Regions from separate parts of the Zafaria sp. Z1313 genome, predicted to be linked through region 3. Evidence: riboswitches for the same ligand, from Rfam matches in the RefSeq annotation. Region 3 holds a riboswitch; each other region holds the start of a gene.
What was found. Region 3 has a riboswitch for S-adenosylmethionine ahead of ACQ3I4_RS04775 (methylenetetrahydrofolate reductase). Riboswitches for the same ligand answer to the same signal wherever they lie in the genome.

Region 1 (9,295 bases), on a different contig from region 3:
TGTCGTCCGTTCCGAACCTACACCAGCGGGCACCCGCTCCTGCCGCTACCGCCCGGAGCGGCAGATCGCGTCGATCTCCGGAATGCACGGCTCGTTCTGCAGGCTCGTCGTGTCGCCGAGGTCCGTGCCCTCGAACAGCTGCGTGAGCAGCCGGCGCATGATCTTCCCCGAACGGGTCTTCGGCACGTCGGGCACGAACACGATGTCCCGCGGCTTGGCGATCGGCCCGATCTGCTCCGCCACGTGCGCCCGCAGTTCGCGGACGACGGCGGCGCGCGCCTCCTCGCGCCCGTCTCCCGCACCGCCCGGGGCGGGCCGCTCCCCGGAGCCGGGCTCCGGCGTCGTACCCCCTCCCGGGATGAGCGACTTGTCCCGCGGGACCACGAACGCCGTGGCCGCGTGCCCCGTCGTCGGATCCGCCGTCGGGCAGACGCCCGCCTCGACGACGGCCGGGTGGGAGACCAGCGCCGACTCGATCTCGATCGTCGACAGCAGGTGCCCCGAGACGTTCAGCGCGTCGTCGGTGCGGCCCAGGATCCAGGTGTCGCCATCGTCGTCGAACCGCGCGCCGTCCCCGGCCAGGAACCAGCCCTGCTCCGCGTATTGTTCCCAGTAGGAGGTGTAGTAGCGCTCGGGATTGCCCCACACGGTCCGGGCCATGGCCGGCCCGGTGCGCGTGAGCACGATGTTCCCCTGCCGGCCGGGCGCGGTGCGGGTGCCGGATTCGTCCACGATGTCCGTCGCGACGCCGGGCAGCGCGCGCGTGGCGGAACCCGGCTTGAACGCGGCGTCCGTGGGCCGGGGGGAGAGCACCGTGGCGCCGGACTCAGACTGCCACCACGTGTCCACCATGGGGATCCCCGCGTCCGGATCCCCGGCGGCCAGCGCATCGCGGCCCACCTGCGTGCGCAGCCAGCGCCACGCCTCCGGGTTCACCGCCTCGCCCACCGTCCCGGCCAGGCGGATCGAGGACAGGTCGTGGTGGGCCGGGATGCCGTCCGGGAACCAGCCCATGAGCGAGCGCACCAGGGTCGGCGCTGTGTAGTAGCTCGTCACCCCGTAGCGCTCGATGATCTCGAAGTGCCGGCCCGGGTGCGGCGCGTTCGGCACGCCCTCGTAGATCACCTGCGTGACCCCGTTGGACAGCGGACCGTAGAGCTCGTAGGTGTGCGCCGTGACCCAGGCCAGGTCCGCCGTGCACCAGTGGACGTCCTCCGCCCGGCGCTCCGGGTCCGGATGGGAGAACAGGAACTCGTGGCTCCACGACGCCTGGACGAGGTAGCCGCCCGTGGTGTGCACGAGGCCCTTCGGCTTCCCCGTGGTGCCGGAGGTGTACATGATGAACAGCGGGGTCTCGGCGTCGAAGGCCTCCGCGGCGTGGGTGCGGGGCTGGGCGTCGACGACGTCGTGCCACCACAGGTCCCGGCCCTCGGTCCAGTCGATCTCCAGGCCCGTGCGGTTCACGACCAGGACGTGCTCGATGTTGTTCTCGCCCGCGACGGCGGCGTCCGCGTTGGCCTTGACCGGCACGGCGGCGCCCCGGCGGTACTGCCCGTCCGTGGTGACGAGGAGCTTGGCGCCCGTGTCCTCGACGCGGAAGCGCAGCGCCTCGGCCGAGAAACCGCCGAAGACGAGCGAGTGGACGGCCCCGATCCGGGCGCACGCGAGCGTGATCACGACGGTCTCGACGAGCACGGGCAGGTAGATCACCACGCGGTCGCCCTTCGCGATGCCGAGCGACGTCAGGGCGTTCGCGGCCTGGGCGACGAGTTCCGCCAGCTCGCGGTACGTCACGGTGCGGCGGTCGCCGGGTTCGCCCTCGAAGTGCAGGGCGACCTTGTCCCCGCGGCCGGCCGCGACGTGCCGGTCGGCGCAGTTCACGGCCGCGTTGAGCTTGCCGCCGTCGAACCAGCGCAGCTCCGGGCCGCGGCGCTTCGCGGCGTCCGTGCCCGTGGAGGAGTGGACCGTGTGCCAGGGCTCGGCCCACTCGAGCCGGTGGGCGGCCTGTTCCCAGAAGGCGAGGCGTTGGGCCTCGGTCCACGCGTGTTCGGCCGCCTCCGCGTCCGTCCGGGCGGGCGGGATGGCGGGCAGGGCCGGGGCAGGGGCGGCGGCTGTGGCGGTGGTCGCGGACGAGGTCATGATCATCTCCATCGGTTCTGGCGGTGGCGTAGGCGCGGGTTCGGGTGCCGCGGTGGGAAAGGTTCCCGGTTCTCGCGGGCCGGCCCCGGCGTGTCGCGCCGACACGCCGGGATTTAGCCGGCCCGGGCCGCTGGACGTGGGAAGTTTCCGAGGGCGTCAGGCCCAGCGGGCGACGGCCTTGCGCTCCGCGATGCCCAGCAGCGCGTCGGTGGCCTTGCCGATCACGGCGAGCAGGATGATGGCCAGCAGGAGCCGGTCGGTGCGCCCGTTGTTCTGCGAGTCCGTGAGCAGGAAGCCCAGCCCCATGGAGGAGGCGATGAGCTCCGCCGCCACGAGGAACAGCCAGGCCTGCGCCAGGGCCAGCCGCAGGCCGGAGAAGATCGCGGGCACCACGGCCGGTAGCTGCACGGTGGTCAGCAGGCGAAGCCCCTTGAGGCCGAACGCGCGGGCGGCCTCGACGAGGTTCTTGTCCACGTGCCGCAGGGCCAGGTAGATCGTGGTGAAGATCGGGAAGAACGCGCCGATCGCGATGAGCGTGACCTTCGAGTCCTCGCCGATCTTCAGCCACAGGATCAACAGAGGCACCCAGGCCAGGGACGGCACGGCGCGGAACGCCCCGATCGTGGGTCCCAGGAGCGCGTCGGCCCGCCGCGAGAGCCCGACGAGCGAGCCGACGGCCAGGCCCAGCGCGGCGCCGATGCCGAAGCCCAGCAGGACGCGCTGCACGGAGATGCCGATGTGCGTCCACAGCTCGCCGCGCTCGGCCAGGTCCACGCCGGCCGAGAGCACGGACAACGGGGCCGGCAGGCGGTTCTCGCTCACCCAGCCGAGCGTGCTCGACGCCTGCCACAGCGCCAGCAGGAGCAGCGGGACGACGGCGCCGAGCAGCACGCGCCGCCCGCGCCGCTTCCCGCCGGCCGTGCCACGCCGCGGGCCGGAACTCCCGGTGCCGGCGGATCCCCCGGCCGTGCCGCGGGCGATCGCCTCCTCGGCGACGGCGCTCGTGTTGGGGCCGAACGCCATCACGCCTCCTTGATGGTGGAGGCGTCGGCCTTCCCGGCGAAGGACGCCTCGACGATGCTCGCGATGGCCTCGTCGACGTCGGCCTGGGTCTTGACGTCGCCCGTGTCCACGAGGGTCGGGGCGATCGCCGTGAGGACGGTGACCTGGGCCTCGCCGGGTACGGGGTCGACGTCGAGGTTGGAGCGCTCGAGGATGACCTTGTCCGCGACGGCCTGGTCCAGCCCGGCGACGCCGGCGAGGATGGAGGCCGTCTCCTCCGGGTTCTCGGCGGCCCATCCGCGGGCCTTCTCGTAGGCGTCGACGACGGCCTGCGCGAGCTCGGGGGAGGCCTCCAGGAACTCCTCGGTGGCGTTGAGGAATCCGTAGGTGTTGAAGTCGAGGTTGCGGTAGAGCAGCGTCGCGCCGGCCTCCTCGGCCCCCGCCATGATCGGGTCGAGCCCGGCCCACGCGTCCACGGAGCCGTTCTCGAGGGCGGCGCGTCCGTCGGCGTGCTGCAGGTTCTGCACCGTGACGTCGTTGATGGACAGCCCGGCCTCCTCGAGCGCCTGGACGAGGAAGAAGTAGGGGTCGGTGCCCTTGGTGGCGGCGATCTGCTTGCCCTTGAGCTCCTCCACGGAGGTGATGGGCGATCCGGAGGGGACGACGAGCGCGGCCCATTCCGGCTGCGAGTAGAGGCTGACGACCTTGATCGGCGAACCGTTGGCGCGGGCCAGGAGGGCGGCGGAGCCTGCGGTCGAGCCGACGTCGACCGCGCCGGCGCGCAGCGCCTCGTTGGCCTTGTTCGAGCCGGCGGACTGGATCCAGTTCACGGTGACGCCGCGGTCGGCGAGCGTGGCTTCCAGCCAGCCCTTCTCCTTGATGACCAGGCTCAGCGGGTTGTAGGTGGCGAAGTCGATGTTCAGGGTGGTGGCGCCGGATCCCGCGGCGTCGCCGGCGGCCGTGGCGGCCCCGGCCTGCCCGGATCCCTCGCCGGCGCAGGCGGCGAGCAGGACGGCGGCGGCGCCGGCGGTGCCGAGGCCCAGGAGGCGGCGGCGGGACAGGTGGGCGGAAGCGGTGCGGGTCATGGAACGGTCCTTTGCTGTGGTGGTGATGGCGGGCGGCGTCCAGGGAACGACGCCGGGGCCCGGCTTCCCGGGGCCGCCCGGCTCGGGCGCGGCGCGGGGCCGGAAGTCGTGCGGGTGTGGTTCAGCGGCGGTGCGGGTCGACGCCGAGCGTCTCCAGGAGGGAGGAGCGCAGCGCGGCGAGCTCGGCCGAGGCGCGGTCCCGCGGGCGCTCGCCGGGGACCTCGAGGACCTGGGCGATTCCCGCTCCCTGGCCGCTCCCGGTGGGGCCGAGCACCAGGATCCGGTCGGCCAGCTGGAGGGCCTCGTCGACGTCGTGGGTGACGAGCAGGACGGTGGCCGGGTGGGCGCGGTGGATGTCCAGGAGCAGGTCCTGCATCTTGAGCCGGGTCAGGGCGTCGAGGGCGCCGAACGGCTCGTCGAGGAGCAGGACGCCGGGGCGGCGGGCGAGCGCGCGGGCCAGCGAGGTGCGCTGCGCCATGCCCCCGGAGATCTCGCGCGGACGGTGGCCGGCGTAGGGTCCGAGCTCGACGAGCTCGAGCAGTTCGTCGACGCGCTGGGCGGCCTCCGCCTTCGACGTGCCGCGCGGCAGCCCGAGCTCGACGTTGGCGCGGACCGACTGCCACGGCAGGAGCCGGGGTTCCTGGAAGGCGACGGCGGTGCGCTCGTCGAGGCCGTTGACCGGCTCCGTGCCGATCGCCACGCGCCCGGAGGTGGGAGCGTCGAGCCCGGCGACGGCGCGCAGCAGGGTCGACTTGCCGCAGCCGGAGGGGCCGAGGATCGCCAGGACCTCGCCCGCGGCGACCTCGAAGTCGATGCCGGCCAGGACCGTGCGCGCGGAGTCGCCGGAGCCGAACGAGCGGGTGAGGGCCTCGAAGGCGACGGGCAGCGCGGCCCCGGCGGCGGTCCGAGGCGTCCCGGGGCGTCCGGTCGGGCCCGGGGACTCCGGCGCCACAAGGCGTGCGGGCCCGGCGGTCGTGGGGGCGGGTGCAGCGGTCATGATCATCTCCATCGGTCCTGGCGGTAGCACCGGTCCCGGTCGGGGTGGTTGCTGCGGCGTCGTCGAGCCAGATCTCTCGGCCGCTCTGGATGGTTGCCCTTCCAGTGAACGTCACATGACGGCGGCGCGGCAAAGAATGGCGTCTTCGTTGCGAATTGTTTCGCGGGGTCCGTCCGAGGAGGTCGGTCGGTGAAGAATCCGCGTTGTTTGGCGGTTTCCCCGCCCTGATGTTCGATCCGTTCGCCGTGCTCGGCGCCCCGGGCGGGCCGGTCCGGAGGCCGTCGCGTTCGCGTCCGGGCCGCGATCGTGTCCAGAATGGACGCAACAAACCATCCAGAGCGGCCGAGAGATCTGGCTCCGTGACGCCGCAGCAACCCCTTCCCGGGAACGGGAGGAAGGTGCTACCGCCAGGACCGATGGAGATCGCCATGACTTCTTTGCCCGGGACCACCGACGCCTTCGACACCGTCCACGTCGCCGAGGGCCTGCCCGTCGACGAATCCGCGCCGCAACCGCGCCACCTGCTCAAGCTCACGCCGGGCGTCCCCGTGGGGGAGGCCTACGAGGAGCTCGCGGCGCAGTTCCGCCCCGTGTTCGCGGAGATCGCCGCGGGAGCCGCCCAGCGGGACGCCCAGCGCATCCTGCCATTCGAGCAGGTGGGCTGGCTCAACCGGGCCCGCTTCGGCGCCTTGCGCGTCCCGCGGGAGCACGGCGGCCACGGGGCCTCGCTGACGGACACGTTCCGCCTGCTGATCGAGCTCGCGGAGGCCGACTCCCAGGTCGCGCACCTGCTGCGCGCGCACATCGGCTTCACCGAGCTCGTCCTGAAGCATCCCGACGAGGCCGTGAGGGAGCGCTGGTTCGCGCGCTTCACGGCCGGCCAGCTCGTCGGCAACGCCTACACCGAGCGCGGCGGCAACCCCCTCGGCGGGCACAACACCGTCTTCGCCGAGGCCGGCGAGGGGCGGCTGCGGATCAGCGGGAAGAAGTACTACTGCACCGGAACGATCTTCGCCGACTGGGTCGCCGTCGCCGCCTCGCATCCGTCCGCGGAGGGGCGGCACGTCGGGATCGTCTCGACCCAGCACTCGGGCGTGAAGATCTTCGACGACTGGGACGGCTTCGGCCAGCAGCTCACGGGCACCGGCTCGACCCACTTCGAGGACGTCCCCGTCGACACCCTGCTCGGCCCCGAGGACCTGGCCGCCCACCCCGAGTCCGCCGTGTTCCAGCTGGTCCTGCTCGCCGTCCAGGCCGGCATCTGCCGCGCCGCGCTCGCCGACGCCCGCTCGGCCGTGCAGGCCCGCACGCGCGCGTTCAGCACGGGGACGGGCGTGCCGCCGCGGCGGGAGCCGCAGGTCCTGCAGGTGATCGGGGAGATCTCGGCGAACGCTTTCGCCGTGGACTCCGTCGTCGTCGCCGCCGTCCAGGAGGTCGAGGCCGTCCTCGCCGATCCGGGGCTGCGCCCCGAGGAGCGCTTCGCGGTCTGCGAGCTCGTCGCGGATCGGGCCCAGACCGTGGTCCAGCCGATCGTCCTGTCCTCGGCGTCCAAGCTCTTCGACGGGCTCGGCGCGTCCTCGACGGCCGCCGGCTGCAACCTGGACCGGCACTGGCGCAACGCCCGGACCATCGCCACCCACAATCCCGCCATCTACAAGGCCCGCATCGTCGGGGACTACGAGGTCAACGGCACCGCGCCGGCGTGGTTCGAGTCCGTCGGCGACGTCCCGGTCCGCTACGCGTAGGACGCCGCATGCCACCGTCAGCGCCGCCCGCGGCCCTCCGCGCCGCCCCGTCGGCGCCCCCGTCCGCAGAACCCGTCCCGTCCGGCACCGCCGGGACGGACCCGTCCAGGAGGACCCCATGAGCATTCCGCAACGCCGACACGTCCGCTTCAACGCCTTCGACATGAACTGCGTGGGCCACCAGTCCCCGGGCCTGTGGCGCCACCCGCAGGACCGCTCGGCCGAGTACAACACCCTGCGCTACTGGGCAGACCTCGCCAAGACCCTGGAGAAGGGCCTCTTCGACGGTGTGTTCATCGCGGACGTCCTGGGCACCTACGACGTCTACGGGGCCTCGGACGAGGCGGCGCTGCGGCAGGGCACGCAGGTCCCCGTCAACGACCCGTTCCTGCTGGTCTCCGCGATGGCCCTCGTCACCGAGCACCTCGGCTTCGGCGTCACCGCGGGCACCGCCTACGAGCACCCGTACCCGTTCTCCCGCCGGCTCGCGACACTGGACCACCTCACGGGCGGCCGCGTGGGATGGAACGTCGTCACCGGCTACCTGCCCTCGGCCGCGCGCAACATGGGCCAGGAGGACCAGCTCGAGCACGATGCCCGCTACGACCACGCGGACGAGTACCTCGAGGTCGTCTACAAGCTGCTCGAGGGCTCGTGGGAGGACGACGCCGTGGTCCGCGACCGCGCGGCGGGCGTCTTCACGGATCCCTCCAAGGTCCATCCGATCCGGCACGAGGGCCGCTTCTTCAAGGTCCCGGGCATCGCGATCACCGAGCCGAGCCCGCAGCGCGTCCCCGTCGTCTACCAGGCCGGGGCCTCCCCGCGGGGCATCGGGTTCGCGGCCGGAAACGCCGAGGCCGTCTTCGTGGGGGCGCCCACCAAGGAGCTGCTGCGCGCCTCCGTGGCCCGCATCCGCGACGCCGTCGAGGCCGCGGGCAGGGACCGCCACGACGTGCGGATCTACACGATGCTCACCGTCATCACCGCCGCCACGGACGCCGAGGCCCGGGCCAAGCACGACGAGTACCAGTCCTACGCCTCCGACGAGGGGGCCCTCGTCCTGCTCTCCGGCTGGCTCGGGATCGATTTGTCCCGCTACGAGCTGGATTCCCCGATCGGGGACGTGGAGTCGAACGCGATCCAGTCCGCCGTCGCGAACTTCCAGCAGGCGCGCAAGGACGACGGCAGCGCGTGGACGGTCCGCGACCTCGCGGCGTTCGCCGGGATCGGCGGCATGGGTCCGCGGATCGTCGGCTCCGGGGCCTCGGTGGCCGAGGAGCTGATCTCCTGGGTCGACGAGACCGACGTCGACGGCTTCAACCTCGCCTACGCGATCACGCCCGGCAGCTTCGAGGACGTCGTCGAGTTCGTGGTGCCCGAGCTGCAGGCCCGCGGCGCCTACCCCACCGAATACGCCCCCGGCACGTTGCGCAACAAGCTCTTCGGTGCCGGCGACCGCCTCAAGGACACCCACCGGGGAGCCAGGTACCGCCTCGCGCCCGCCGCGGCGTCCCCCGATCAGTCAAGGAGCACCCGATGATCAGCCTCCACGACGTCTCCACGGTCTTCACGACCGGCGACGCCGACTTCACCGCCGTCGACCGCGTCTCCCTCGAGATCCCCCGAGGATCCATCCAGGGGATCATCGGCTTCTCCGGCGCCGGCAAGTCCACGCTGCTGCGCAACATCAACCTGCTCGAACGGCCCACCTCCGGTCGGGTCGTCGTCGACGGGACGGAACTGACCGCGCTGGGGGACGAGGAGCTGCGCCGCGCACGGCACCAGATCGGCATGATCTTCCAGCACTTCAACCTGCTGAACAACCGCACCGCCCTGCAGAACGTGGAGCTGGGCCTGAAGTTCGCCGGAGTGGGCAAGAAGGAGCGCACGCGCCGCGCCCAGGAGGCCCTCGCGATCGTGGACATCGCCGACAAGGCGGGCTCCTACCCGGCCCGGCTCTCCGGCGGCCAGAAGCAGCGCGTCGCGATCGCCCGCGCCCTGGCCACCGAGCCGAAGGTGCTGCTCTGCGACGAGCCGACCTCCGCCGTCGACCCCCGCACCACCGCCTCCGTGCTGCAGTACCTCTCCGACATCAACGCGCAGCTCGGCATCACCACCGTGATCGTCACCCACGAGATGAACGTCATCAAGGCCATCGCGGACAACGTCGCGGTGATGGAGGACGGGCGGCTCGTGGAGCGCTTCGACCTGGCCGAGCTGGAGCGGCCCGGCTTCGAGCCGGCCACCGCGATCGGCCGCTACCTGATCTCCGACGACATCCAGCTGGACCGCGCCCCGCGCGGGAATGCTGCGCAGCGCGCCGCCGG
Region 2 (9,295 bases), on a different contig from region 3:
ATGCTCGACGCCTGCCGCGAGCTCGGCACGACCTTCGTGGCGTTCAGCCCGCTCGGCCGGGCCTTCCTGACGGGGACCCTCACGGACCCCGCCGCGCTGCCGCCCGGGGACATGCGCCACCACATGCCGCGCTTCTCCGCCGAGAACTACCCCCGCAACCTGGCGCTGCTCGACGGCGTGCGGGCCGTCGCGGACCGCGTCGGCGCCTCGCTCGCGCAGATCGCCCTGGCCTGGGTCGTGGCACAGGGCGAACACGTCGTGGCGATCCCCGGCACCACGAGCCTGGAGCACCTCCGGGAGAACCTCGGCGCCGAGGAAGTCGTCCTGGACGCCGCCACGCTCGCGGAGCTGGACGCCCTCGTCAACCAGGACACAGTCCACGGTCACCGCTACAACGCCGCCCAGCAGGCCACGATCGACTCGGAGGACTTCCCGTCCGCGCAGGACCCGGCCGGTGCCGCCCGGGCCGGCTGACGCGGGCTCGCAGGGCCGGTTGACGTGGACGCGCGCTGGCCGGTTGACGTGGGCTCACCCTGGCCGGCTGACGTGGACGCGCCCTGGCCGGCTGACGTGAGGCCGGCCGGACCGGACCACGTGGCCCCTACCGGCCCGGAGGCCGGCGCGAGGGACCCCGACCTCACGTTCCGCGGACTCCGCGCGTCTACCCGGTGATGGACACCCACCAGCCCTTTGACCACCTCGTGAAGGCCTACGGCCCGATGGTGCTGCGCGTCTGCCGCGCTGTCCTCGGCCCCCACGCCGATGCCGAGGACGCATGGCAGGAGACCTTCCTGTCCGCCCTCCGCGCCTACCCCGGCCTGCCGGCCGACGCCAACGTGGAGGCCTGGCTCGTCACAATCGCGCACCGCAAGGCCATCGACGCCGTCCGCGCGACGGCGCGGCGCCCCGTCCCGGCGGAGGTGCTCCCGGAGCGGCACTCCACGCTCGGGATCGCCACCGATCCGGACGAGGGTCTGTGGAGGGCGCTCGCGGGCCTGCCGCCCAAGCAGCGCGCCGCCGTCGCCTACCACCACGTCGCCGGGTTGCCGCACCGCGAGGTCGCGGACATCCTCGGTGGCACGCCGGAAGCCGCCCGCCGGGCATGTGCCGACGGCGTCGCCAAGCTGCGCGCGGCGCTCTCCTCCAACGCGGCCAACTCGGCCAACGGGTCCACCGTGGTCAGCGGGGCCAGCGCGTCCACCGAACCCACCGAGTCCCCGAAAGGAGCCGCACGATGAACACCGGATCCCGCTCCCACGACGCCGACCGGCAGCCCGATCTCCCCGGGGGGTTTCCATCCGGCCTGCTCCCCGGGCTCGGGGCCGGCCCCGCGGTCCTCGCCGCCCTGGGCGACCGGCTGGCAGCGCGTGCCGAGTCCGAAGGCCTCCTCGACGCCTCCTACCGCACCGTCGATTCCCCGTTCGGCCCGCTGCTGCTCGCGGCGACGGAGCGCGGCCTGGTCCGCGTCGCGTTCGCCGCCGAGGGGCACGAGGCGGTGCTCGGGGACCTCGCGGCCCGGCTGGGTCCGCGGATCCTGGCTGGCGGCACGCGGCTCGACACGGCGGCCCGCCAGCTCGAGGAGTACTTCGCCGGCCGGCGGCGCGGCTTCGAGCTGCCGCTGGACCGCGCGCTCTCGAGCGGCTACCGGCGCGAGGTCCACGAATACCTGCCGCACATCGGCTACGGCAGCACGGCGAGCTACGCGGAGATCGCCCGGGCGACGGGCCGTCCGCGGGCCGTGCGGGCGGTCGGCACGGCGTGCGCCACCAACCCGCTGCCGCTTGTGGTCCCGTGCCACCGCGTCCTGCGCAGCGACGGCACCCTGGGCGGCTACCTCGGCGGCCCCGAGGCAAAGGCCGCGCTGCTGGAGCTCGAGCGGGCGGCCGCGTGAGCGCTGCCGCGCAGTCCGTCCGGCTCGAGCTCGAGCCGGGCCCGGGCGGGCTGGATCCGCTCCACGTGCTCGCGGTGCTGCGCGCCCACGCGGTGCCGGGCGTCGAGCTGGCCTCCGGGACGGACCCGGACGACGCCGGGGCCACCTTCCGCCGCCTCGTCCCCTGTTCCACGGCTTATGTCGAGGCGACGTTGCGCTTCACGCGGGAGCTGGTCCTCGTCGACGCCCGGGGGCCCGGCACCCCGACGGCTGGCGGGGATCCGGACTGGGCGGACGAGCTGGCCTCCCGGATCCGCGCCTGGCTGGACCTCGACGCGGACCTGGGCCCCGTCGTCGGACACTTGCGGCGCGATCCCGCGCTGGCCCCGCTCGTCGCGGCCCGGCCCTCGCTGCGCCGCGTGGGGTTCCTCGATCCCGTCGAAGCGCTCGCGACGACGATCCTGGGCCAGCAGGTCTCGCTCGCCGCGTGCCGGACGTTCTCGGGCCGGCTCGTGCAGGCCTTCGGCCGCGACGGGCCCGGCGGGCTGCGGATCTTCCCGGACGCGGCCGAGCTGGCGGAGACGGACCCCGGGCACTTGCACACCGCCGTCGGCATCACGGGGCAGCGGGCCCTGACCCTGCACGCGGCGATGGCGGCCCTCGCCGCGGCGATGCCGGTAGCGGGCCTGGATCCCCGCGGCGGCCCCGGGTTCCCGCTGGCCCGCGCGGAACTGCTCGGCCTGCGCGGGATCGGCCCGTGGACCGCGGACTACCTGGCCGTGCGGGCCGGCTTCGACCCCGACGCGTTCACGCCCGGGGACCTCGTCCTCCGCCGGGCCCTGGGACGCGTCGATGCGCGCGCGGCCGAGGAGCGCTCGCACGCCTGGAGCCCGTACCGCGCCTACGCGCTGTTCCACTGCTGGGCGGCTCAGCTGCCCGGATAGGCGCCTACTCCGGGAAGATCTGCCCGATCGGCTCGCGCTTCTCGGCCTGGAAGGTGTCCTCCGCGCGGCCGTGGGCCCAGTAGGCGGAGAGCGACATCCGCTGGCGCGGGACCCCGCGCTCGTCCGCGAGGTAGCGGCGCAGGGCCTTGATCATCTCCCGCTCGCCGTGCCCGAAGACCTGGACGTCGCCGTCGAGCCACTGCCCCGCCATGACGGCCGCGGCCAGCCGCGTCGTCTCGGGGCTGAACGTGCCGCCGCGGTGCAGCCAGCGCAGCTCGATGCCCGCCGGGGCGGAGAGCTCGAGCTCGTCGGCGGCAGAGGCCACCTCGAGGTAGGCGATGCCGCGGGCGTCCGGCCCCATGGCCTCGAGCGCGGAGGCGATCGCGGGCAGGGCCGACTCGTCTCCGGCCAACAGGTGCCAACCGGCCGCCGGGTCCGGGGAGTACATCCCACCCGGGCCGTTGAAGCAGAGCTTGTCGCCGGGCTGCGCGGCGGCCGCCCACGGACCGGCGATGCCCTCGTCCCCGTGGACGACGAAGTCGATCTGCAGCGTCCCGGCGTCCGGGTCGACGGAGCGGACGGTGTAGGTGCGGCGCACGGGCATCTGCTCGGGCTCCAGCCGGGAGCGGAGCTCGTCGAGGTCGTACGGGGGCTCGAGGCCGAGCGCGGGATCGGCGAAGAGCAGCTTGACGTACTTGTCCGTGGCGTCCTTGTCCTGGTAGCCGGCGAAGCCCTCGCCGCCGAGGGTCAAGCGCACCATGTGCTCGGAGAGCCGCTCGGTGGCGAGGACCTCGAGGACGGTCTGGGGGCGCTGCGGACGCGGGGCGGGGGAAACGCTCATGCTGAGGACACACTCCTTCGGGCCGGCCGCGGGCCGGCGGTTGCCTTTTGTCCACCCAATCCCACGAATCCCGTCAATGCAAACGCCCCCGCCCCGGACGGCGTCCCGGACGGACTCCAGGCGGCTTGCATCTTGAGAATGATTCTCAATAGACTGGCCGCGTGAGCCTCCATCTCCTCTCCTCCCTCGACTTCCACTGCCGCGACCAGGCGCTCACCCGCCTCCGCGCCGACCACCCCGACGCGGTCGTCGTGGTGCACGACCTGCTCGAAGGCGAACGGGTACTATGCCGCACGGACATCCCCGGGCGCTCGCCCTGGCCGTGGACCCCGCATCCGTCGAGGACCAGCTCTGGGACCGCCACACGCTCTGGGAATCCGGGCTCAGCAGCCTGCCCGCCGACGACCGCACGGCCGGCGAGTTCCTGATCGAGGCGTTCGCGCAGTGCCGCGAGGTGCTCCTCGTCGAGGGCCTCTTCGCCCACCTCCTCGGCGGCGGCTCCGCGGGCTGCCAGTCCGGTGGGGCGGGGTTCGTCCAGGCATGCAGCTCATCGCCGAGATCGCCCCCACGGGCCCGCCTGCTCCACGCCGAACTCGGGCCGGGCACGGAGCCGCCCACGCCTGGCTCCCGGGGACCCTTCGGCACGGTGGAGCTCCGCGCCGGGCGGCCTCTGCAGGCGAACCGCTTCCGCGCGACCCTGCCCCGGATCGCCGAAGGCGTCGCCTGGCTGCGCGGCGACGTCTGGCTCGCCGACTCCCCGACCGCGCGGCTCGGCGTGACCGGGATCGGACCCCGCGTCTGGATGGAGCACCTCGGCACGTGGGGCCGGCGGGCGGCCGGGACCCGGCTCCTGATGACCGGCCCGGACATGGCCGGTGCCGCCGAGGAGGCCGCCGCGGCCCTCGCCGCCTGCGAACTCACCGACGCGGAGCTGTCCCGCGCCGGGACCACCGGGGCGCCGCACGGCGCTCCGTCCGAGAACGGCAGCACGATCCCAGGAGGAACCCCATGAAGGTCCGCAACTCGCTCCGCGCCCTCAAGTAGCAGCCCGGCGCGCAAGTGGTGCGCCGCCGCGGCCGCACGTTCGTCATCAACAAGGCCAATCCGCGGCTCAAGGCGCGCCAGGGCTGACCGTCCCGGTCCGGTGCGGTCCGGTGCGTTGCTTGCCGAAGCGTCGCACCGGGCCGCTAGGATGGAGGCAGCTTCACGAGATGCGGCCACACGCAGGGCTCCGACCCGGCCGCGCACCAACCCCATGCTTCACGGGTGGTTCGGATGACGAAGCGGTCCGGTGCAATACCGCTCCGGGCAAGAGCAACGGAAGGCACACCTTCATGAACGCACCCGACGGCAGCTGTCGCAGCTACCGCGACGGACACGACATCTACCCGCTCCGCCTGGCCCGCGCCCGGAAGGACCCCACCGCGTGGCAACCGGCCCACGTCACGGCGTTCCTTCCCGGTTTCCGGGTGGCCGTGATGACGGCCGGTCTGAAGGTCGCACGCTACACGGCCCATGACGTGGCCGAGATCGTCCGGCTCCTGAACCTGGCCGGCCAACGGCTCGACCACCGCGTGCGCTGGGCTTCCGAGCCGTTCGAGACGCTGTGGTGGCATTGCGCCTGGAACGAGGCGGCCCGGATCCTCGGCGTCCCGGAGGACCCCGGCGTCGGGGCCGGCCGCCGCTACTTCAGCCTCTCCAGCGACGAGCTGGCCCCGTGCGATCTGGAGCACGATCCGGAACTCGGCCTGCGGTTCGTCGAGGTCACGGCGGGCCTGCTGCACAGCGGGGCCTGAGCCGCCCTCAGCGGAACAGCGGCTCTCCAAGGAACCCGGCGAGCGCCTCGCGGTGCTCGGCCGGGATGCGCAGCAGTCGCTGTTCCGCAGTGGAGAAGAACGCCAGGGTCGTGATCGCGCGCACGCAGACGCCGCCGTCGACGGGATCGTGGAACTCGTAGGCGATGTCGAACGAGGCGGGCTTGACCGAGCTGATCCAGACGTCGACCCGGGCCGGGACGTTGCGGTAGTCCAGCGGGGCCACGTAGCGGACCCGGTGCTCGACGACGAGCGTCTGCGTGTCGGCCGGAACGGTGGAGAACAGCTCGACGACGGGCTCGGCGCCGGGCTTGCCCGTCCCGCCCGGCACGCCGAAGGCCGCGATCCGCGCCTCCTCCATCATGCGGACCAGGTTGACGTTGTTGATGTGGCCGTAGGCGTCCATGTCGCCCCACCGCATCGGCACGCCGACGCTCAGGCGGCGCCCGCTCACGGCGTCTTCCGCGGCAGGACGGGCATCGCCGAGGTGGGCGGCCCCGCGACACGTTCGGGTTCCAGCAGCCCCAGCCGCTCGAGGCCCTCGCAGATCCCGGCACCGTCCGGCGCGTACACCCACGGCGTCCCCGGGGTGGAGTCCATGGTGCCCATCGAGCGGCCGCCGGCCAGGACGGCTTCCGACGGCGTGAGCTGGCGGATCGCGATCGCCCGCACCTGCCCGGGGTGGCGGCGGGCGAACTCGGCGTAGATCTCCGGATCGTGCTGTCCGTCGTCGCCGACCAGGAGCCAGCTGATGTGCGGGAACTGGGCAGCCAGGCGGCGCAGCTGGTCCACCTTGTGCTGCTGCCCCGAGCGGAACCAGCGCCCCTCGGTCGGCCCCCAGTCCGTCAGCAGGAGCGCTCCGGCCGGGTAGAGGTTGCGGGAGAGGAAGCGGGTGAGGGTCGGGGCCACGTTCCAGGCGCCCGTCGAGAGGTAGAGCACCGGGGATCCCGGGCGGGTGCGCATGAGCCGCTCCATCATCACGGCCATGCCGGGCGTCGCGACGCGCGCGTGCTCGCTGAGCACAAAGGAGTTCCACGCGGCCAGCAGCGGGCGCGGGAGGGCGGTGACGACGACGGTGTCGTCGATGTCGGAGACGACCCCGAAGTCGATCGAGCGGTCGACGACGAACACGGACACGTCCGCGGGTTCCGAGGACTCGCTGCGCAGGGTCACCGCGTGCCAGCCGGGCGCCAGGTCCACCGTGATCTTGACGTCGAGGACGCCTCCGCGGTCGGCGTCGACGCGGAAGGTCCGCCCGCCGATCTCCGCGACGACCTCGGCGTGCGGGATGGGCGGGGAGATGAAGTTCCTCCAGCCGCGGACGCCGTCGGAGACGACCTTGGACTTGGGCAGGCCGTTCGTGAACGCGCCGGGCCGGGCCAGGACGATACGTGCGAAGACCCGCACCCAGCCGTCGGCCCCGCTGACGCCGTAGCCGCGGAAGGGCAGGACGGTGGCCACGAGTCCGCGGCTCCGGCCGCCTCGCTCGCGGAACGCGTGCCATCCGTCTTCAAGGCGGACCCCCAGGTGGCGGGCGTGCTTCACGGTGTTCGGTGCTGCCATGGCCCCAGTCTTTCACGCACGCGGCCGTGGGGCCGTCACCGCGCGGCGGCGGAAACGGGCACCGAAAACCCCTCGCATTCTTCTACATTCTGTAGAACAATGGGCGGCATGATGTTTGAACACGAGGACGGCCAGCCCGTCATGATCCTGGACACCGAGCAGTGCTGGACGCTGCTGGGACGCACCCACCATGGCCGGATCGCGCTCAGCGTCGCGGGCAACGTGGACATCGTCCCGGTCAACCACGCGGCCCACGAGGGGAAGCTCTACTTCCGCACGGCCCCCGGGAACAAGCTGGCCGGGCTCACCATCAACCCGACGGTCGCGTTCGAGTCGGACGGCATCCTGAGCGACCAGGCCTGGTCCGTCGTCGTCCGCGGCACGGCCCGGGTCCTGGAGACCGAGGCGGAGATCGAGCTCGCCCGCGCCGCCGGCGTCCGCCCCTGGGTCCAGACCCTCAAGGACACGTGGGTGGAGATCACCCCGCGCGAAGTCACGGGCCGCCACTTCCTCCTCGGCAACCAGCCGGAACAGCTCGACGAGTCCTGACCCCGCCCTAGCGGAACGCCGCGTGGCCCGTGAGCCGCTGGCCGAGGATGAGCAGGTGCACTTCGTCGGTGCCCTCGTAGGTGCGCACCGACTCGAGGTTGTTGGCGTGGCGCAGCGGCGAGTGCTCGAGCGTGATCCCGTTGCCGCCGAGGATCGTGCGCGCCTCGCGGGCGATCGCGATGGCCTCGCGGCAGTTGTTGAGCTTGCCGACGCTGATCTGCTGCGGCGAGAGCGTGCCCGCGTCCTTCATGCGCCCCAGATGCAGCGCCAGGAGGAAGCCCTTGTTGATCTCGAGCGCCATGTCCACGAGCTTGGCCTGCGTCAACTGGTAGGCGGCGAGCGGCCGCCCGAACTGCATCCGCCGTTGCGCGTAGTCCAGCGCGGCCTCGAAGCTGTCCCGCGCCGCGCCCATGGCCCCCCAGGCGATCCCGTAGCGGGCCTCGTTCAGGCACGTGAACGGGCCCTTGAGCCCCAGCGCCCCGGGCAGCACCGCGTCGGCGGGCAGGCGCACGTCCTCGAGCTCGATCCCGCACTGCACCGAGGCCCGCATCGAGAGCTTGCCCTCGATCGGGGTGGCCGTGAAGCCCGGGGTCCGGCCGGGAACCAGGAAGCCGCGGATGCCGTCGTCGCTCCGCGCCCAGACGACGGCGACGTCGGCGAGGTTCGCGAGCCCGATCCACCGCTTGGCGCCGTTGAGCACCCAGTCGCCGGAGGCGTCCCGGCGGGCGGTCGTGCGCATCGATCCGGGGTCGGAGCCCGAGTCCGGCTCGGTCAGCGCGAAGCAGCCGATGAGCTCCCCCGCCGCCATGCCCGGCAGCCAGCGCCTCTTCTGCTCCTCGGAGCCGAAGCGGTGGATGGCCGTCATGGCCAGCGAGCCCTGGACGGAGACGAACGTGCGGATCCCGGAGTCCCCGGCCTCGAGCTCGGCGGCCGCGATCCCGTACTCGACCGCGCTGCGGCCCGCGCAGCCGTAGCCCTCCAGGTGCATGCCGAGCAGGCCGCGGCGCCCGAGCTCGGGCACGAGCTCGGCCGGGAAGCGGGCGGAGTCGTACCACGTGCCGATGTGCGGCCGGACGGCCTCGTCCACGAAGCCGCGGACCTCGGCGCGCAGGGCGAGCTCCTCCGGGCCGAGCAGGGCGTCGACGTCGATCAGGTCCGCCGGGCTCGCTCCGTCCGCGCGGGACTCCTGGGCGGGGAACTCGTCGGCGGGGGACTCATTGCTCGGGGCGTCCACTGTGGCCTCCTTGCCGTGGGGGTGCGGTTGCTGCGGCGCGGATCCATCATGGCACGCAGGCCCTACACCGAGCGCCGCAGCGGGACCTCCTTGATGAAGACCACGCAGAGGAACGCGGCGAGGGCCACGGCCGCGGAGATCAGGAAGACGACGGCGGTCGCCTCGCCGAGGGCGCCTGGGCCGCGGGACGCGACCTGCTCCGAGAGGACGGCGCCCAGCACGGCGACCCCGGCGGCGCCGCCGACGGAGCGGAAGAACGCCACGGAAGAGCTCGCCGTGCCGATCTGGGTGACCTTCACGGTGTTCTGCACGGCGAGGACCAGGTTCTGCAGCATCATGCCCATGCCGAGCCCGTTGAGCACCATGCCCGCGGCGAGGTACCAGAACGGCGTGGAGGCGTCCATGAGGCCGAGCATCCCGAGCCCGGCGACGTTGGCGAGGGAGCCGATGACCAGGAAGACCTTCCAGCGCCCAAAGCGG
Region 3 (9,295 bases):
GGGAACTCCGACTCCCGCACGGAATCCAGCAGGAACCCCATCCCAGACCCGGGCGACGGACCCGCGGGGGAGGACCTCGCCGTCGCACTGCGCATCGCCGTGATGCGCACGTCCCGGCGCCTGCGCATCGAGGCGAGCGGCGATCTGCTCACGGCGGGCCGCTACTCCGTCCTCGCTGCCCTCGAACGCGGCCCCGCCACCCCGGGCGCCCTCGCCGCCCGCGAACGCGTGCAGGCCCCCTCGATGACCCGCATCATCAAGCTCCTCGAGGCCGACGGCTTCATCGAACGGCATGCCCATCCCGAGGACGGCCGGCAGGTCCTCGCCGCCCTCACCGAGGCCGGCCGTGAGGTGCTCGACCGGGCGCGCCGACAGCGCACCGCCTGGCTGCACCGGCGCGTCGACGAGCTCGACGACGGGGACCGCGCCGTCCTGGCCCGCGCCGCCGCGCTCCTGCAGGGGATGAGCGCCCAGTGAGCAGCATGTTCAGCTCCCTCGCCGTGCCCAACTACCGCCTCTGGGCCACGGGTGCCCTGGTCTCCAACATCGGCACGTGGATGCAGCGCGTCGCCCAGGACTGGCTCGTGCTCACGGTCCTGACGGACCACTCCGGGACCGCCGTCGGCATCACGACCGGCCTGCAGTTCCTGCCCATCCTCCTGCTCGGCCCCTACGCCGGGCTCATCGCCGACCGGCACGACAAGCGCCGGTTGCTCATGGCTACCCAGACGGCGATGGGCCTGTGCGCCCTGGTCCTGGGCCTGCTCGTGCTCACGGGCACGGCGGAGCTCTGGCACGTCTACGCCATCGCCACGGCCCTCGGCCTGGCCAGCGCGTTCGACGCCCCGGCCCGCCAGGCGTTCGTCTCCGAAGTGGTCGACGCGGGCCAGCTGCCCAACGCCGTCGCCCTCAACAGCGCCTCCTTCAACCTCGCCCGTCTGGCCGGCCCCGGCGTCGCGGGACTCGTCATCGCCTGGATCGGCACGGCCCCCGCGTTCCTCGTCAACGCCGCGAGCTTCGCAGCGGTCCTGCTCGCGATCGGCCGCATGGACGTCGCGGCGCTGCGCCCTTCGGCCCGGGCACCGCGGGGACGGCACCAGATCCTCGAGGGCGTCCGCTACGTCAAGGGCCGCCCCGACCTCGTGATGATCCTCGTCCTCGCGGGCATCATCGGCACGTTCGGACTGAACTTCCAGCTCACCAACGCCATGATGGCCACGGAAGTGTTCCGCGAGGGACCCGAGGCCTACGGCCTGCTCGGCACCGTGATGGCCGTCGGCACCCTGGCCGGGGCCCTGTGGGCGGCCCGCCGCGGACGCTTCCGCCTGCGCTACCTGCTCGGCGGGGCGGTCCTCTTCGGCGTCTTCACGATCGCCGCGAGCCTCATGCCTTCGTTCTGGTGGTACGCCGCCCTGCTGATCCCGGTCGGCCTGGCCTCGCTGACGTTCCTCAACAGCTGCAACACCTCGATCCAGCTCTCGGTCGAGCCGCGGTTCCGGGGGCGCGTCCTGGCCCTCTACATGGCCGTCATCCAGGGCGGGACGCCCATCGGGGCTCCGCTCGTGGGGTGGGTCGGGGAGGCGTTCGGGGCGCGCTGGTCCGTCGGCGTCGGCGGCGGGATCGCGCTCGTCGCCGGGATCTGGGCGCTCGTCCTGGTGCGCCGGAGGATGCGGACGACGCCGGGGCCCGGTCCCGCGGGGACGTCCCCCGTGGACGGATCGGCCGAGGGGCGACCGGCTACTGGTCGACCGGCTGCGGGACGACCCGCAGGGAATCAGTCCCCACGGACAACGACGCCGTGAAGCCGAAGCCGGCCTCCACGCTGCGCTCCTCCTTGAGGCCCGTCATGAGGTCCTGCTCGACGAGCGTGATGCGCGTGCCGACCTCGAGCGGGTTCAGCACCCAGCCGCCCTCGTGCGCCGCGACCTCGACCTTGGGATAGCCCACGATGTCCCAGTTGATCGTGGAGGCCTCGACGCGCGCGTTCGTGTCGTAGCTGAGCGGGCAGGCCGCCGGCTTGAGCACCTGCTGCTCGGCGCAGCGGTCCAGATAGGCCTTGAGCTCGGCCGAGATGTCGTCCGTGAGCGCCTGCGTGGGGCGCGTGACGAGGCCGAGGGGCGTCCGCACGCCCGACGGCGAGTTCACGATCCGGCGTTCCTCCGCGGCCTCGAAGTACTTCTCCTCGTAGCTGGCGGTGACGACGGCGGGCAGCAGGACGGGGAGGTCCTGGGCGCCGTCGGCGAGCGGGGAGGCGAGGCCGTTGACCGTGAACTCATTGGTGGTGTCGGCGGTGACGCGCAGGACCTGGGGGCCGGGGGAGACGAGCCGCCACCGGTCGAAGAAGAGCCATTCCGTCCCGGCGTGCTCGAGGCGGAACTGCGTCTGGTAGCGCCGGCCGTCCACGGAGTAGGCCGTGGTCACGGTCGCGTCGCCGCCCGCGGCGCGCTCGAGCGATTCGACCTCGAAGTCCTCGATCGCGGACGTCGCGGCGCGGAGCCCGTCGCCGTCCACGAGCAGGGCGTTGCCGTCCGGCGAGCCGGTGCCGAGCATCCCGAGCGCGAGTGCGCCCTCGCCGGCCTGCAGGTGCCCGAAGTAGTCCATGACGACCCGCTGCGGGCCGAACACGCGCTGGTTGACCTGCGTGATGGCGACCCCGACGCCGACGGCCACGATCATCACGGCCGAGAGCCATGCGGCGACGACCTTGACGAGGGGGGATCCGGAATTCACACCTCCACGTTACCGGCGGCGGCGCTTGGTGCCGAACATGCCGCGCATGAACTCCTTGCCGAGGGCCCCGGCGGCCTGCAGCGCGAAGTCCATGACGGGGTTCTGTTCCGGGACCCGGGAGGGCGCCGGGGCAGGGGCGGGAGCAGGCTTCGGGGACGACGACGGGGCCCGGCCTGGCGTCGTCGGCGGCAGCGTGCTGGGACGGCCCAGGATCTCCTCCTCGATGCGCCGGGCCTCGGCGTCGATGTCCGCCTGGCTCTGCCCGCGTCCCGGGACGTGCCCCGCGACCGAGCCGCCGGTGGCCGGTGAGGAGGGCTCCGGCGTCGTACCAGGGGTCCCGGCCGCGCCCTTGAGCTTCTCGAAGGCCGACTCGCGGTCCACGGGCGTGCCGTAGACCTGCAGGAGGGCCGACTCCGCGACGACGCGCTCGACGACGGAGGCCTCCGACGCGCCCATCGTGGAGCGCGGGGACCACATCCGCGTCCACGCGACCGGGGTCGGTGCGCCCTTCTCGTTCATGACCGTCACGATCGCCTCGCCCGTGCCCGCCTGCGTGAGCGCCGCGCTGAGGTCGTAGTCGCTCACGGGGAACGTCGAGACGGTCGCCTTGAGGGCCTTGGCGTCGTCCGGCGTGAAGGCGCGCAAGGCGTGCTGCACGCGGTTCGCGAGCTGGCCCAGGACGTCGGCCGGGACGTCCTTCGGCGTCTGCGTCACGAAGAACACGCCCACGCCCTTGGACCGGATCAGGCGCACCGTCGTCGTGATGGATTCGAGGAAGGCCTTGGACGCGCCGCGGAAGAGCAAGTGGGCCTCGTCGAGGAAGAAGACGAGCTTGGGCTTCTCCGGATCGCCGACCTCCGGGAGCTCGGCGAAGAGGTCCGCGAGGAGCCACATGAGGAAGGTGGAGAACACGAGCGGCTTCTGCAGGAGCGTCGGCAGCTCGAGGCAGGAGATCACGCCGCGGCCGTCGGGGGCCGTGCGCAGCAGCTCCGCCGTGTCGAACTCGGGCTCGCCGAAGAAGCGGTCCAGGCCCTGGGCCTCGAGCGTGACGAGCTCGCGCAGGATCACGCCCGCCGTGGCCTTGGAGAGCCCGCCGAGCTCGGCCAGCTCCGCCTTGCCCGCATCCGAGGTCAAGTGCTGGACGACGGCGCGGAGGTCCTTGAGGTCGTAGAGCTCCAGCTCCTTCTGGTCCGCGTAGTGGAAGACGAGCTGGAGGCTCGACTCCTGGGTCTCGTTCAGGTCCATGACGCGGGACAGGAGCAGCGGCCCGAACGCCGAGACCGTGGCGCGCACCGGCACGCCGGTGCCGTCGCCGCCGAGCGCGTAGTACTCCACCGGGAAGTCCGCGGGCGACCAGTCCATGCCCACGCCCGCCGTGCGGGCCAGGAGCTTCTCGCCGCCGGCACCGGGGGTGGACAGGCCCGTGAGGTCCCCTTTCACATCCGCGAGGAACACGGGGACCCCGTTCTCGCTGAGCTGCTCGGCCATGACCTGCAGGGTGATGGTCTTGCCCGTGCCGGTCGCCCCGGCCACGAGGCCGTGCCGGTTCATCATCCCGAGCGGCAGGCGGACCTGCGCCTCGGGGTGGACCGCGCCGTCCACGACCGCGGCGCCGAGGCCCATGGAGGGGCCCTCGAAGACGTATCCGTTCCTGATGAGTTCGACGTGCTCCGCCGGAGTTCGCTTAGCCATGCCCCACAGACTACTTCCCCCACGCTCCCCGTCACACGCGCGTCATGTGACCCGGATCCGCCGGGGATGACGCGCCGACGGCCCGGCCCGCGCGGGCCGGGTCGTCACATCCGGACACATGCGGGACTGTGAAGCGCCCGCCGCGGCCGTGCTTGCCGCCCGGGGCACCGTGTGCCTTAGATGAATGCACCAACCCATCAAGAGCGGCCGAGAGATCTGGATCGACGACGCCGCAGCAACCACCCGGAGTCCCGGAACGGTGCTACCGCCAGAAGCGATGGAGACGCATCCACGTCCCGGCCGTCCGCCGGGAGCCGCGGTGCACTCCCTTGCATACCGCGAGGAGGAACCATGTCCGAACCCCTGACGGCCAGTCCGCCGTCGTTGTCCTACGAGCTCTACCCGCCGCGGGACGCCGCGAGCCGCGAGACGGTCCTGGAGGCCGTCGAGGCGCTGCGCGCCACGGCCCCCGACTACGTCTCGGTGACGTACAACGGCACCGCCGAGCGCCGCGCCGCCTCGGTCGAGCTCATCACCCACCTGATCGAGAACACACGGCTGCGGCCCCTGGCCCACTTGACGTGCGTCGGGGAGACGCGGGCCTCGCTCGACGCGCTCGTCAGCCGGCTCGTGGGGCTCGGCGTCCGCGGCGTCCTGGCCCTGCGCGGGGACCTGCCCGCCGATCCGGGCGGGGACCGCGGCGAGCTGCCGTTCGCCCGCTACCTCGTGGAGCTCATCCGGCAGGTCGAGGACCGCCGCTCCGCGACGCTCGCGGCCGGCCGCCTGGCCATCGGCGTCGCCGCCTACCCCACGCGCCACCCCGAGTCGCCCTCGTTCCAGCACGACGTCGAGGTGCTCCTGTCCAAGGAGCGCTCCGGGGCGAACTTCGCGATCACGCAGATCTACTTCGAGCCCGCGCAGTACGCGGGGCTCGTCGCGGCCGCCCGGGCCGCGGGCGTGACGATCCCGATCGTGCCGGGCATCATGCCGGTCAACAGCGTGCGGCGCCTCCTGCGCCTCTCCGCGCTCGCCGGCGTCGCACCCGACGCGGCCCTGCTGTCCCGCCTCGAGGGGGCCCGGAGCGACGCCGAGCGGCGTGCGATCGGCGTCCAGGCGGCCGCCGCCCTCGCCCGCGCCGCGTTCGACGACGGGGCCCCCGGACTACACCTGTACACCTTCAACGACCCCCTCGGCTCGCTTGACGTCGTCCACGAGCTCGGGCTCGCCGGCGCCGGCCGGGCCCTCGCCCCCGCACTCTGACCCAACCCCACCCAGGAGGACACCATGACCACCACCCCCCGCTTCCCCGAAGCCACCATCCTCGGCTACCCCCGCATCGGCCCCGCCCGCGAGCTCAAGAAGGCCGTCGAGGCCCATTGGGCCGGCCGCCTCGACGAGGCCGGGCTGGACGCGGCCGCCGAACGGCTGCAGGAGGACACCGTCGCGCGGCTCGTCGAGCTCGGCCTGGACGCGCAGGACTCCTCGATCCCGGCCGACTTCGCCCTCTACGACCAGGTCCTCGACACGACCGCGGCCCTCGGCGCCCTGCCGCGCCGCTTCGCCGACCTCGCCGCCTCCGACGGTTCGGTGGACACGGCCGGCTACTTCACCCTGGCCCGGGGCGACGCCGAGCGGGCACCGCTCGAGCTGACCAAGTGGTTCGACACGAACTACCACTACCTCGTCCCCGAGATCGGACCGGACACCGCGTTCGCGCCGCTCGCCCACCGCCTGAGCTCGACCATCGCGCGCCACGCGGCCGCCGGTTCCGTGCTGCGCCCGGTCCTCGTGGGCCCCGTGACCTACCTCCTGCTGTCCAAGCCGGAGGACGGCGCGCCGGAGGGCTTCGACCCCCTGGACCGGCTCGACGACGCCGTGGCCGCCTACCGCGGGATCCTCGCCGGCCTCGCCGCTGCCGGCGCCGAGTGGGTCCAGCTCGACGAGCCGGCGCTCTCGACCGACCGCGGCGGCGCCCTCGCCGTTCCGGGAGGGGCGCTCGAGCGCGCCTACCGCGCGCTGGCCGCGGACGACGCCGGGGCCCGGCCCGCGCTGTTCGTCACCACGGGCTACGGCACGGCAGGGGACCCGCAGGCGCCGGGGCGCGCCCTGCGCGTGCTCGCCGAGGCGGGCGTCGAGGCGGTGCACGCCGACCTCGTCCGCGGGGCGCGGCCGGCCGGGGCCGAGCTGGCCGCGCTGGGCGGCACGCGCTTCGTCGCCGGGATCGTCGACGGGCGCAACGTGTGGCGCAACGATCTCGCGGCGTCCCTGACCCTGCTCGAGGAGCTCTCGGGCGCGGCGGGCGGGGCCTCCGTCGCGACGTCGACCTCGCTCTTCCACGTCCCGCACGACGTCTTCGCCGAGGAGTCCCTGCCCGCGCACCTGCCGTCCTGGCTCGCGTTCGCGGACCAGAAGGTCGCCGAGGTGCGGACCCTCGCCGCGGGCCTGGCCTCCGGGCCCGCCGGCGTGGAGCGCGAGATCGCCGAGGCGTCGGCCGCGATCGCCTCCCGCGCCGCGTTCGAGGGCGTGCGCCGTGAGGAGGTGCGGTCCCGGACATCGGCGCTGACCGCCGCCGACGTGGAGCGCGCACCCGCCGAGGAACGGGCCGAGGCGCAGCGCCGCCGGCTCGGCCTGCCCGTGTTGCCGACCACCACGATCGGTTCCTTCCCGCAGACGGGCGAGGTGCGCAAGGCGCGCGCCGACGTCCGCGCCGGGCGGATCGACGAGGCCGCCTACGACGGCTTCCTGCGGGCCGAGATCGCCCGCGTCGTGGCGCTGCAGGAGGAGCTCGGGCTCGACGTGCTCGTCCACGGGGAGCCGGAGCGCAACGACATGGTGCAGTACTTCGCGGAGAACTTCGACGGCTTCGCGGCGACGACCCATGGCTGGGTGCAGTCCTACGGATCGCGCTGTACTCGGCCGTCGATCCTCTGGGGCGACGTCTCCCGCCCCGAGGCGTTCACGGTGCCGTGGACGAGCTACGCGCAGTCGCTCACCGCGAAGCCGCTCAAGGGCATGCTGACCGGTCCCGTGACGATCCTCGCGTGGTCGTTCGTCCGCGACGACCAGCCGCTGCGCGAGACGGCGAACCAGGTGGCCCTGGCCCTGCGCGACGAGATCGCCGACCTCGAGTCCGCCGGCACCGCGATCATCCAGGTCGACGAGCCGGCACTGCGCGAGCTGCTCCCGCTGCGCGCCGCGGACCAGGAGGACTACCTCGCGTGGTCCGTCGGCGCGTTCCGCCTCGCCACCTCGGGCGTCCGCCCGGACACCCAGATCCACACGCACCTCTGCTACTCGGAGTTCGGGGAGGTCATCCGCGGGATCGACGGCCTGAACGCCGACGTGACGAGCATCGAGGCCGCCCGCTCCCGCATGGAGGTCGTCGCCGACCTGGCCGGCTTCGGCTACTCCCGCGGGATCGGCCCGGGCGTGTACGACATCCACTCCCCGCGCGTTCCCTCCGTCGAGGAGGTCACGGGCCTCATCGAGACCGCGCTCGCGAGCGTCCCGGCGGGCCAGCTGTGGATCAACCCGGACTGCGGGCTGAAGACCCGCGGCTACGAGGAGACGACGGCGTCGCTGCGCCACCTCGTCGAGGCGGCCGCGGCCGCGCGCACCGGGCTGCTCGCCGGTGCGGGGACGCCACGATGAGCAGCACCACCCAGATCCACGCCGGCTACGCGCCGGCGGGGCCGCACTACCCGGTCGCCGTGCCGATCCACCAGAGCGCGGCCTACGAGTTCCAGGACTACGCGAGCGCGCGCGCCATGTTCGCCCTGACGCGCCCGGGCTTCACCTACACGCGCACGGGCAACCCGACCGTGGCCGTGCTCGAGGAGCGCGTCGCCGCGCTCGAGGGCGGCCTGGGCGCGGTGGCGACGGCGAGCGGGCAGTCCGCCGTCGCCACGGCCCTGTTGGCGCTCCTCGGCGCCGGGGAGGGCGGCGGGCGCGTCGCGGCGTCGTCCCAGCTCTACGGGGGGACGGTGGACCTGCTCACGGATACCTTCGCCGACTTCGGCTACGGCGTGGACTTCGTGGACCAGGACGACCCGGCGGCGTGGGCGGCGGCGATCGGGCCCGGGACCCGGGCCGTGCTGCTCGAGTCCATCACGAACCCGCTCGCGACCCTGCCGGACCTGCCGGCGATCGCGCGCACGGCCCACGCCGCCGGGGTGCCCGTGGTCGTGGACAACACGCTCGCCACCCCCGCCCTCTACCGGCCGTTCGAGCACGGGGCCGACGTCGTCGTGCACTCGGCGACGAAGTTCCTCGGCGGCCACGGGACCACCCTCGCGGGCGTCCTTGTGGACGGCGGGACGTTCGACTTCGCCGCCGATCCGGTCAAGTGGTCGCGGATCGTGGGCCCGCGGAGCCGCTACGGCGGGGCGAGCCTCTGGGAACGGCACGGCCGCGGCGCGTACCTGGCCTATGCGCGCAGCAAGTACCTGCACGACCTCGGCCCCGCGTTGGCCCCCTCGGCCGCCGCCGAGATCCTGCGCGGGACGGAGACGCTGCGGTTGCGGGTCGAGCGCCACGGGCGGAACGCCGTGGACGTCGCCCGCTTCCTCGACGCGCACCCCGCCGTCGCCCGCGTCCACCACCCCTCGGTGCCCGGGCACCCGGGGGAGGGGATCGCGGCGCGCGACTTCCCGGACGGCACGGGCTCCGTGTTCTCGTTCGACCTCGCGGTGGACCCCGAGCGGGACCCCGGGGCGGTGGCGCGCTTCATCGACGCGCTGCGGCTCTTCAAGCTCGTCGCCAACCTCGGGGACACGCGCTCGCTCGTGGCCCACCCGGCGGCGATGACGCATTGCCGGCTCACGCCGGCGCAGCGGGCCGCGGCCGGGATCGGCGAGGCGACGATCCGGCTCTC

Region 1: another riboswitch for S-adenosylmethionine. It lies ahead of ACQ3I4_RS09925 (ABC transporter ATP-binding protein); the one in region 3 lies ahead of ACQ3I4_RS04775 (methylenetetrahydrofolate reductase).
Region 2: another riboswitch for S-adenosylmethionine. It lies ahead of ACQ3I4_RS15005 (hypothetical protein); the one in region 3 lies ahead of ACQ3I4_RS04775 (methylenetetrahydrofolate reductase).

What each region holds. Positions count from the first base shown of each region.
Region 1 is NZ_JBNWUK010000008.1:92,404-101,698, forward strand. It holds gene ACQ3I4_RS09910 (acetate--CoA ligase) at 46-2,139, opposite strand; gene ACQ3I4_RS09915 (ABC transporter permease) at 2,296-3,162, opposite strand; gene ACQ3I4_RS09920 (aliphatic sulfonate ABC transporter substrate-binding protein) at 3,162-4,226, opposite strand; gene ACQ3I4_RS09925 (ABC transporter ATP-binding protein) at 4,348-5,223, opposite strand; SAM riboswitch class I at 5,229-5,319, opposite strand; SAM riboswitch class I at 5,550-5,646, shown strand; gene ACQ3I4_RS09930 (acyl-CoA dehydrogenase family protein) at 5,652-6,968, shown strand; gene ACQ3I4_RS09935 (LLM class flavin-dependent oxidoreductase) at 7,087-8,508, shown strand; gene ACQ3I4_RS09940 (methionine ABC transporter ATP-binding protein) at 8,505-9,295, shown strand, end outside.
Region 2 is NZ_JBNWUK010000022.1:22,028-31,322, forward strand. It holds gene ACQ3I4_RS14970 (aldo/keto reductase) at 1-474, shown strand, start outside; gene ACQ3I4_RS14975 (RNA polymerase sigma factor) at 672-1,238, shown strand; gene ACQ3I4_RS14980 (methylated-DNA--[protein]-cysteine S-methyltransferase) at 1,235-1,891, shown strand; gene ACQ3I4_RS14985 (DNA-3-methyladenine glycosylase 2) at 1,888-2,814, shown strand; gene ACQ3I4_RS14990 (siderophore-interacting protein) at 2,819-3,655, opposite strand; gene ACQ3I4_RS14995 (GTP-binding protein) at 3,942-4,667, shown strand; partial or broken gene ykgO (type B 50S ribosomal protein L36) at 4,664-4,786, shown strand; SAM riboswitch class IV at 4,858-4,976, shown strand; gene ACQ3I4_RS15005 (hypothetical protein) at 4,990-5,451, shown strand; gene ACQ3I4_RS15010 (acyl-CoA thioesterase) at 5,459-5,923, opposite strand; gene ACQ3I4_RS15015 (App1 family protein) at 5,920-7,032, opposite strand; gene ACQ3I4_RS15020 (pyridoxamine 5'-phosphate oxidase family protein) at 7,141-7,581, shown strand; gene ACQ3I4_RS15025 (acyl-CoA dehydrogenase family protein) at 7,589-8,734, opposite strand; gene ACQ3I4_RS15030 (MDR family MFS transporter) at 8,878-9,295, opposite strand, start outside.
Region 3 is NZ_JBNWUK010000003.1:1,595-10,889, forward strand. It holds gene ACQ3I4_RS04755 (MarR family winged helix-turn-helix transcriptional regulator) at 1-477, shown strand, start outside; gene ACQ3I4_RS04760 (MFS transporter) at 483-1,802, shown strand; gene ACQ3I4_RS04765 (hypothetical protein) at 1,738-2,730, opposite strand; gene ACQ3I4_RS04770 (helicase HerA-like domain-containing protein) at 2,740-4,422, opposite strand; SAM riboswitch class I at 4,614-4,706, shown strand; gene ACQ3I4_RS04775 (methylenetetrahydrofolate reductase) at 4,774-5,682, shown strand; gene metE (5-methyltetrahydropteroyltriglutamate--homocysteine S-methyltransferase) at 5,707-8,073, shown strand; gene ACQ3I4_RS04785 (O-acetylhomoserine aminocarboxypropyltransferase/cysteine synthase family protein) at 8,070-9,295, shown strand, end outside.